Regions from separate parts of the Delftia sp. DT-2 genome, predicted to be linked through region 1. Evidence: predicted binding sites of a transcription regulator. Region 1 holds the regulator's gene; the other holds the start of a gene.
The links. Region 1 encodes NrdR, which represses ribonucleotide reductase genes. Its sites were predicted from a motif close to CACNANATNTNGTG; they were not measured.
Positions count from the first base shown of each region.

Region 2: a site for NrdR is predicted at 1,814-1,827, ahead of PO605_RS05335 (ribonucleoside-diphosphate reductase subunit alpha). Genes of this name have one in related genera too.

Region 1 covers NZ_JAQOTI010000006.1:380,775-385,447, forward strand. Annotated here, with positions in the region: gene PO605_RS13220 (helix-turn-helix domain-containing protein) at 1-53, opposite strand, end outside; gene aroC (chorismate synthase) at 373-1,470, shown strand; gene nrdR (transcriptional regulator NrdR) at 1,537-1,992, opposite strand; gene glyA (serine hydroxymethyltransferase) at 2,015-3,262, opposite strand; ZMP/ZTP riboswitch at 3,297-3,472, opposite strand; gene PO605_RS13240 (lytic transglycosylase domain-containing protein) at 3,609-4,529, opposite strand.
Region 2 covers NZ_JAQOTI010000003.1:89,799-94,471, reverse strand. Annotated here, with positions in the region: gene PO605_RS05345 (sigma-54-dependent transcriptional regulator) at 1-784, shown strand, start outside; gene ampD (1,6-anhydro-N-acetylmuramyl-L-alanine amidase AmpD) at 771-1,424, shown strand; gene PO605_RS05335 (ribonucleoside-diphosphate reductase subunit alpha) at 1,954-4,673, shown strand, end outside.

The DNA of each region.
Region 1 (4,673 bases):
CGGTTGCGGGTTCTGAAATCATCGGGCCTGGCTGAGACCAGCAGCATGGTCATCAGGGTGGGGTGAAGATTCTGGTCACCGGCATCCTGTTGAAGGATGGGTGAGGGCGGTGGAGTGCTGCTCGCAGGATCGCTGCGATCCTGGCGTTGCGTTGAGCCGGAAGAGGTCTGCATTTCACGAATCTCCCGCAAGTTGCGGCTGGTGCCTGAGGGATGGTCCGCAGGCGGTTGAAGAACAATGTTCTGTAATTCTAGCTATCAATATTTGTAATTTGATAGTTTTATTGTTTCTTTGCGGGAGATGGCTGCCTGCGCAATGCACCGCTGCAGCGGGAGCGGCGCTTGGGGGCGACCCGGGCATAATCATCGGCCTATGAGCGGCAACACCTTCGGAACCCTATTCACTGTCACCAACTTCGGCGAATCGCATGGCCCGGCCATCGGCTGCGTCATCGACGGTTGCCCGCCTGGCATGGCACTGAGCGAGGCGGACATCCAGCACGACCTGGACCGCCGCCGCCCCGGCACCAGCAAGTTCGTGACGCAGCGCAACGAGCCGGACGCGGTGGAAATCCTCTCGGGTGTCTACGAAGGCCGTACCACGGGCACGCCGATCGCTTTGCTGATCCGCAATACCGACCAGCGCAGCAAGGACTACTCCAACATTGCGCAAAGCTTTCGTCCCGGCCATGCCGACTACGCCTACTTCCAGAAGTACGGCATCCGTGATCCGCGCGGCGGCGGCCGCTCCTCCGCACGGCTGACGGCGCCCACGGTGGCGGCCGGCGCCGTGGCCAAGAAGTGGCTCAAGGAAAAATTCGGCACCGAGTTCCGCGCCTGCATGACCCAGGTGGGCGAGCTGTCGCTGCCCTTCGAGAGCTGGGAGCATGTGCGCAACAATCCCTTCTTTGCGCCGGTGGCCGATGTGTCCCGCTACGAGGAATACATGGATGCGCTGCGCAAGTCGGGCGACTCCTGCGGCGCCGCGCTGCGCGTGCAGGCCAGTGGCATGCCGGTGGGCCTGGGCCAGCCGCTGTATGACCGCCTCGATGCCGACGTCGCCTACGCCATGATGGGCCTGAACGCCGTCAAGGCCGTGGAGATCGGCGCGGGCTTCGACAGCGTGGTCCAGCGCGGCACCACGCACGGCGACTCGCTGAGTCCTGGAGGCTTTCGCAGCAACAACGCCGGTGGCATCGTGGGCGGCATCAGCACGGGCCAGGATCTGGAGGTGCGCATCGCCATCAAGCCCACCAGCTCCATCATCACGCCGCGCGAGTCCATCGACACCCAGGGCCAGAGCACCGAAGTCATCACCAAGGGCCGCCATGACCCCTGCGTGGGCATCCGCGCCGCGCCCATCGCCGAAGCGTTGCTGGCCCTGGTGGTGATGGACCACGCCCTGCGCCACCGCGCCCAGTGCGGCGACGTCGATTCAGGCCTGGCGCCGATTCCTGCCGCGGCGCCCTGAAAGCGCTGCCAGGACGCCAAAGAGAAAGCCGCCCAAGGGCGGCTTTCTTGTGTCCTGCCGGCCTGATCAGCCAGGATTGCGGACTTCATCCATGACGTTCTTGAAGTCGTCCACGTCCTCGAAGCTGCGGTAGACGCTGGCGTAGCGGATGTAGCCGACCTTGTCGAGCAGCTTGAGCTCGCGCATCACCATCTCGCCCAGGCGGCTGGAGAGCACTTCGCGCTCGCCCAGGTTGCGCAGCCGTTCCTCGATGCGCTCGATGGCGGCATCGATCTGCTCCGTGCTCACGGGACGCTTGCGCAGCGCAATCTTGAACGAACCCAGCAGCTTGGCGCGCTCGTACTCGATGCGCCGCCCGTCCTTCTTGACGATGGCGGGGAAGCTGACCTCGGGCCGCTCATAGGTGGTGAAGCGCTTGTCGCAGCCGCCGCATTGGCGGCGGCGGCGGATGAAGCCCCCATCCTCGGCCTCACGGGTCTCCACGACCTGGGTGTCCGGGTGGCTGCAGAACGGGCACTTCATGGCAGGCCTCTATGCGCTCAAATCAGGCGCCGTAGACCGGGAAGCGGGCCGTCAGCTCGGCCACCTGGGCGCGCACGCGGGCCAGGTTGGCTTCGTCGCTGGGGTTCTCCAGCACGTCGGCCAGCAGGTTGGCCGTCAGGCGGGCTTCCTCTTCCTTGAAGCCGCGCGTGGTCATGGCGGGCGTGCCCACGCGGATGCCGCTGGTCACCATCGGTTTTTCGGGATCGTTGGGGATGGAGTTCTTGTTGATCGTCATGTGGGCGGCACCCAGCGCGGCTTCGGCCGCCTTGCCGGTGATGCCCTTGGCGCGCAGGTCCACCAGCATGACGTGGCTTTCCGTGCGGCCGGAGACGATGCGCAGGCCGCGGGCCGTCAGCGTTTCGGCGACGACCTTGGCATTCTTCACGACCTGCTCCTGGTAGGCCTTGAACTCGGGAGACAGTGCTTCCTTGAAGGCCACGGCCTTGCCGGCGATGACGTGCATCAGCGGGCCGCCTTGCAGGCCGGGGAAGATGGCGCTGTTAATGGCCTTCTCATGCTCGGCCTTCATCAGGATCACGCCGCCGCGCGGGCCGCGCAGGCTCTTGTGCGTGGTGGTGGTGACCACGTCGGCGTGGGGCACGGGGTTGGGGTACACGCCCGCGGCGATCAGGCCGGCGTAGTGGGCCATGTCCACCCAGAAGATGGCGCCGACTTCCTTTGCGATCTTGGCGAAGCGCTCGAAGTCGATGGCCAGGGCGTAGGCCGATGCGCCGGCCACGATGATGCGGGGCTTGTGCTCGCGCGCCAGCGCTTCCATCTTGTCGTAGTCGATGGCTTCTTCGGCGTTCAGGCCGTAGGAGACCACGTTGAACCACTTGCCCGACATGTTCAGCGGCATGCCGTGCGTCAGGTGGCCGCCTTCGGCCAGGCTCATGCCCATGATGGTGTCGCCGGGCTTGGCAAAGGCCATGAGCACGGCCTGGTTGGCCTGGGAGCCGGAGTTGGGCTGAACGTTGGCGGCCTCGGCGCCGAACAGCTTCTTGACACGGTCGATGGCAAGCTGCTCGACCACATCGACGTTCTCGCAGCCGCCGTAGTAGCGCTTGCCTGGATAGCCTTCTGCGTACTTGTTGGTGAGCTGGGAGCCCTGGGCTTCCATCACGGCGGGCGAGCAGTAGTTCTCGCTGGCGATCAGCTCGATATGTTCTTGTTGACGCAGGTTCTCGGCCTGGATGGCGGCAAAGACTTCGGCGTCGACCTTCTCGACGGTATTGGTGCGTTGAAACATGGCAGTCCTGTGAACTTGAAATTCCCTTGAGGCCAAGGGCTGCCCAGGCGAACGGCGGAACACTCCAGATCCCGCGTGCGCATGGAGGCTGGGCGGTACGCTCCCCGGTGGTTCACAGAAGGTGGTTCTTTTCAGGCCTTCTGCTGGTTTCCACGTCAGCGGCAGCGGTGCGTGAAGCGGCTGCGCCTATCGCCAGTTGCGTACCCCGCTAGTGTAGCTGAGCTGATGGAGCCGAAGACAGGCGAGGGGCGTTGGCAAAGCCGCCTGCCTGGCAGATCAGCGGGTACAGGCAGGAATGAAAAAAGCTGGCCTTAGCCAGCTTCGTGCGCCATGTCGGTGGTTCCGGTTACAGCGCCGGCTCCTGTGTCTGCAGGGCCACCTGTTCGGTGCGCGCGGACATGCTGCTCGAGCTGACCGGCACTGCCGGGGTGCCAGCGGACGCTGCCGAGGCCGCAGGTCCGGCTGCCTCGGCCGTGGATGTGGCCGGCTTGGTGGCTGCGATCTGGACGGCCTGCTTGGGCTGCTCGATCTTGGCGGTCATCAGCGGCACGGCACGCAGGCCGGCGGCCATGCGCAGGCGCTGGTGCTCGGCCAGCACCTTGGCGGCATAGCCGCCGTCGGTGGGCAGGTTGGCCGCGCCCACGTAGTAGCGCAGGCCACCTTCGATGGAGCCGGCGCGCTCAATGCACTCCTTGAGCACGCGCACGCCCACGCGCAGATTGCTGACGGGGTCGAACGCGGCGTTCTGGCCGCCGAAGTTCTCGTACTTGTCGGTATGCACCGTGGTCATCACCTGCATCAGGCCCTGCGCGCCGACAGCACTTTGCGCGAACGGATTGAAGCTGGATTCGATGGCCATGATGGCCAGGATCAGCGTCGGGTCCAGGCGGTTGACCTTGCCCAGGTCGTAGGCCTCGCTGACCAGTGCCGCGATGGGCTCGGGCGCCACGCGGTACTTCTTGCTGAGCCAGAAGGCCACGGCCGCCTGATCCTTGGGCAGGTTCTTCGGGTTGGTCGCCGTCGCGCGGTCGCTGGCCGCGAGTTCGACGGGCGCACCCAGCTCGGCCATCTGGCGAGCGGTCAGCCAGGAGCGCAGCTGGCTCTCTCCGGCATCGCGCAGGTCGGGACGGGCGAACAAGGTAATGGCCAGGAAGGCCACAGCCAGGCCCAGAAGGGCGAAGCTGTTGTGGATGATGGCAAGAAAACCGTTGGCCACATCGATGGCGAACGTTCGCGCGGCGGCGAAAAATTTTCCTGACGCTGGCATAGCTTTTTCCTTTCTAGGGGCACCAACCCGAAACGGCCTTCGCCGAAGCGAAGGCCGGTGAGGCTGACACCCTGGATTGGGTGCTGCGGATCCGGGAGGCTGGCGCTTGGTGCACCATTGCGTTGTAGGCCTGCGGGATCTGCT
Region 2 (4,673 bases), on a different contig from region 1:
CCGCGACGGCTATTTCCAGGCGGCACGCGGCGGCACCCTGTTCCTCGACGAAATCGGCGACCTGCCGCTGCCCATGCAGGCCAAGCTGCTGCGCGCCATCCAGGAACGCCGCGTGCGCCCCCTGGGCTCGGCGCAGGAGGAAGCGGCCGACGTGCGCATCGTCAGCGCCACCCACCGCGACCTGGCCGCCGACGTGCAGGCAGGACGTTTTCGCCAGGACCTGTACTACCGCCTCAACGTCATCGAAGTACTTCTTCCGCCGCTGCGCGAGCGCCGCGAGGACCTGCCCGCGCTGTGCCGTGCATTGCTGGCACGGCTGTCGCAGGAGTCGGGCCTGCCCATGCCCGAGATCGACGAGCGTTCCCTGGAGCAGATCGCCCGCCTGCCCCTGCCCGGCAATGTGCGTGAACTGGAGAACCTGCTGCACCGCGCCATCACGCTGGGCGAGGAAGGGCCGCTGCGCATAGACCCCGAGATGCAGCTGCCCTGCGGCACTCCGCCGGCTCCACCCGCATCGACGCAGACCCAGGCGCACGACGGCGCCGCACCGCCGCCGGAGCCTGCCGACATGGAGCTGCCCCGCGACCTGCAGGCCTGGCTGGACGAGCGCGAGCGCGGCATCCTGGTGCAGGCGCTGCAGGAAAACGGCTTCAACCGCACGGCCACGGCCGCACGCCTGGGGCTGAGCCTGCGCCAGATCCGCTACCGCATCGACCGGCTGAACATCGCCCTGCCCGGCGACGCCAGCGCCGAGGCGGACGGAGGCGGCCATGGCGAAGCCTGATCCGCAGGCACCAGCTACCACGACCACGACCACGACCACGGCCCCGGCCTGGACCTGGCAAGGCGGCTGGCTGCAACAGGCACGCCACCTGCCCTCGCCCAACTTCGGCGAGCGCCCGGCCCAGGCCCTGGTCGATCTGGTCGTCGTGCACTCCATCAGCCTGCCCCCCGGCGAGTACGGCACGGGGGCGGTCCAGCAACTGTTCACCAACCAGCTCGACTGGGACGCCCATCCTTACTACCAGGGCATACGCGGCCTGGAGGTGTCGGCCCATTTCTTCGTCACGCGCCTGGGCGAGGTCTGGCAATTTGTGGACTGTGACGCGCGCGCCTGGCATGCGGGCGCCTCCAGCTGGCGCGGCAAGGATCGCTGCAACGACGACTCCATCGGCATAGAGCTGGAGGGCCTGGAGGGACTGCCGTTCGAGCCGGCGCAATATGCGGCCCTGGAGAACCTGTGCGAAGCCATCGCCGCACGCTACCCCGTCGCCCATCTCGCAGGCCATGAGCACATTGCGCCCGGCCGCAAACGCGATCCCGGCCCCGGCTTCGACTGGCCCCGGCTGCGCGGGCTGCTGTCCCGTCACCAGGCCACGGCGAACTGGCAGTTGCCGCCCCGCGCCGGCCAGCCCTCCACGTAAGCACACACCCTCCTGCCGGACTGCGCCAGGCCTTGCACGCAGGCCGGCTTGTCCACAGGCCCAGGAAAAGTGCGCTGTCAATCCAGAAAGCAACCCATGTGGCGCGCAGGCGCACGCCGGGCCGGCCTGATCTTTTTTTACAAATTCACGCATGTGTCGCAGCCCCACTGTTCATGGGGCTTTCGGCGGTCCGACCGGCGCAGCGGCAAGTCTGTAGCGGCTTGCGACAGGCCATCGCCCGCCAGCCACCGCGCAGCGGTGATCTGCTGCTATGGGCTTGCATACTGGGCACTGTTTTGGCGCAGCGCAAACAGCGGTTTTCCGGCCGTGAGTACCCCGTGTACATGAGACGGCGATACACTACAGGTAGTGCCTGAGAGCACGCCGGACACCATATCTAGTGTTCACAAGCTGTGCACACCCTGTGAAAACGGTGTGCACATCCGGCCATCGATTCCATATCCCAGCAAGCCTGCCCCCAGTGCAGGTCCGCGTCCGTTCTATCCACAAACACCCGTTGAGGAAACTCATGCAAGAAGCACTGAATTCTTTGGCTCCCGCTGCGCACGGTGATGCTGCCAATCCTTCCTCCGCCCATCACCTGTCCGTGCAGGACGGCTACCAGATCATCCGCCGCAGCGGCGACGTGGTGCCCTTCACCCCGCAAAAGATCGCCGTCGCGCTGACCAAGGCCTTCCTGGCCGTGCGCGGCGCCCAGGGCGCTGCCTCCGCCAGCGTGCGCGAGACCGTGGACGAGCTCACCCAGGCCGTGGTGCGCGCCCTGCTGCGCTCGCGTCCGGGCGGCGGCACCTTCCATATTGAAGACGTGCAGGACCAGGTCGAGCTGGGCCTGATGCGCGGCGGCCACCACGACGTGGCGCGCGCCTACGTGCTGTACCGCGACCGCCGCAACCAGGAGCGTGCCGAGCAGAAGAAGGCCGCCGAGGCCGCTGCCGCCGCTGCGGCCGCGACCGCCCCCGTGCTGCATGTGACCGACAACGGCCAGCGCGTTCCGCTGGACCAGGCCCGCCTGCTGGCCCTGATCGAGGCCTCCTGCCGCAACCTCAATGCCGACATCCAGGCCGCGCCCATCGTCGCCGAGACGCTGCGCAACCTGTACGACGGCGTGCCGATCGAAGAAGTCTTCAAGGCCTCCATCCTGGCCGCGCGCACGCTGATCGAAAAGGACCCCGACTACACCTACGTCACCGCCCGCCTGCTGCTGCACACCATCGTGCGCGAGGTCATGGGCCATGACGTGCAGCCTGCCGACATCCAGTCGGCCTACGCCGCCTACTTCCCCGGCTTCATCCAGAAGGGCGTGGACAACGAGCTGCTCAACCCTGAGCTGCTGAACTACGACCTGCCCCGCCTGGCTGCCGCCCTCAAGGCCGAACGCGACCAGCAGTTCGACTACCTGGGCCTGCAGACCCTGTACGACCGCTACTTCCTGCACGTGCGCAAGACGCGCATCGAGCTGCCCCAGTCCTTCTTCATGCGCGTGGCCATGGGCCTGGCGCTGCAGGAAGAGGACCGCAACGCGCGCGCCATCGAGTTCTACGAACTGCTGTCTTCCTTCGACTTCATGAGCAGCACGCCCACGCTGTTCAACAGCGGCACGCTGCGCTCGCAGCTGTCTTCGTGCTACCTGACCACGGTGCCCGACGATCTGGACGGCATCTATGAGTCGATCAAGGAAAACGCCCTGCTGTCCAAGTTCGCCGGCGGCCTGGGCAACGACTGGACGCGCGTGCGCGCCCTGGGTTCGCGCATCAAGGGCACGAACGGCGAGTCGCAGGGCGTGGTGCCCTTCCTCAAGGTGGTCAACGACACGGCCGTGGCCGTGAACCAGGGCGGCAAGCGCAAGGGCGCCGTCTGCACGTACCTGGAGACCTGGCACCTGGACATCGAGGAATTCCTCGAGCTGCGCAAGAACACGGGTGACGACCGCCGCCGCACGCACGACATGAACACGGCGAACTGGATTCCCGACCTGTTCATGAAGCGCGTCATGGAAAAGGGCCAGTGGACCCTGTTCTCGCCCTCCGATGTCGGCGACCTGCACGACCTCTTCGGCGCAGCCTTCGAGCGCGCCTACACGGCCTACGAAACCAAGGCCGACACCGGCGAGCTCAAGCTGTTCAAGCGCATCCCGGCCGTGGACCTGTGGCGCAAGATGCTGTCCATGCTGTTCGAGACCGGCCACCCCTGGGTCACCTTCAAGGACCCCTGCAACGTGCGCTCGCCCCAGCAGCACGCCGGCGTGGTGCACTCGTCCAACCTGTGCACCGAGATCACGCTGAACACCAGCGACACCGAGACCGCCGTCTGCAACCTGGGCTCGGTCAACCTGGCGCGCCACATCACCAACGGCGCCATCGACCACGGCAAGCTGCGCAAGACCATCACCACGGCCATGCGCATGCTGGACAACGTGATCGACATCAACTACTACGCCGTGCAGAAGGCCAAGGACTCCAACCTGCGCCATCGCCCCGTGGGCCTGGGCCTGATGGGCTTCCAGGATGCGCTCTATGAAATGCGCATCGCCTACGCCAGCGACGCGGCCGTCGAGTTCGCCGACCAGTCGATGGAAGCCATCTGCTACTACGCCTACTGGGCCTCCACCGAACTGGCCAGGGAACGCGGCCAGTACTCCAGCTACAAGGGCTCGCTGTGGGACCAGGGCATCCTGCCGCTGGACACGCTGAACCTGCTGGAGAAGGCCCGCGGCGGCTACGTGGAAGTGGACCGTTCCTCGCGCCTGGACTGGGATGCGCTGCGCGCCAAGATCGGCCAGCACGGCATGCGCAACTCCAACTGCGTGGCCATCGCCCCCACGGCGACCATCTCCAACATCGTCGGCGTCGATGCCTCCATCGAGCCTTCGTTCGGCAACCTGTCGGTCAAGTCCAACCTGTCCGGCGAGTTCACCGTCATCAACCAGTACCTGGTGCGCGACCTGAAGCGCCTGGGCCTGTGGGACGACGTGATGGTCATGGACCTCAAGCATTTCGACGGCTCGCTGCGCCCCATCGACCGCGTGCCCCAGGACGTCAAGAACCTGTACGCCACCGCCTTCGAGGTCGAGCCCACCTGGCTGGTCGAGGCCGCTGCACGCCGCCAGAAGTGGATCGACCAGGCCCAGAGCCTGAACATCTACATGGCCGGCGCCTCGGGCAAGAAGCTGGACGACACCTACAAGCTGGCCTGGCTGCGTGGCCTGAAGACCACCTACTACCTGCGCAC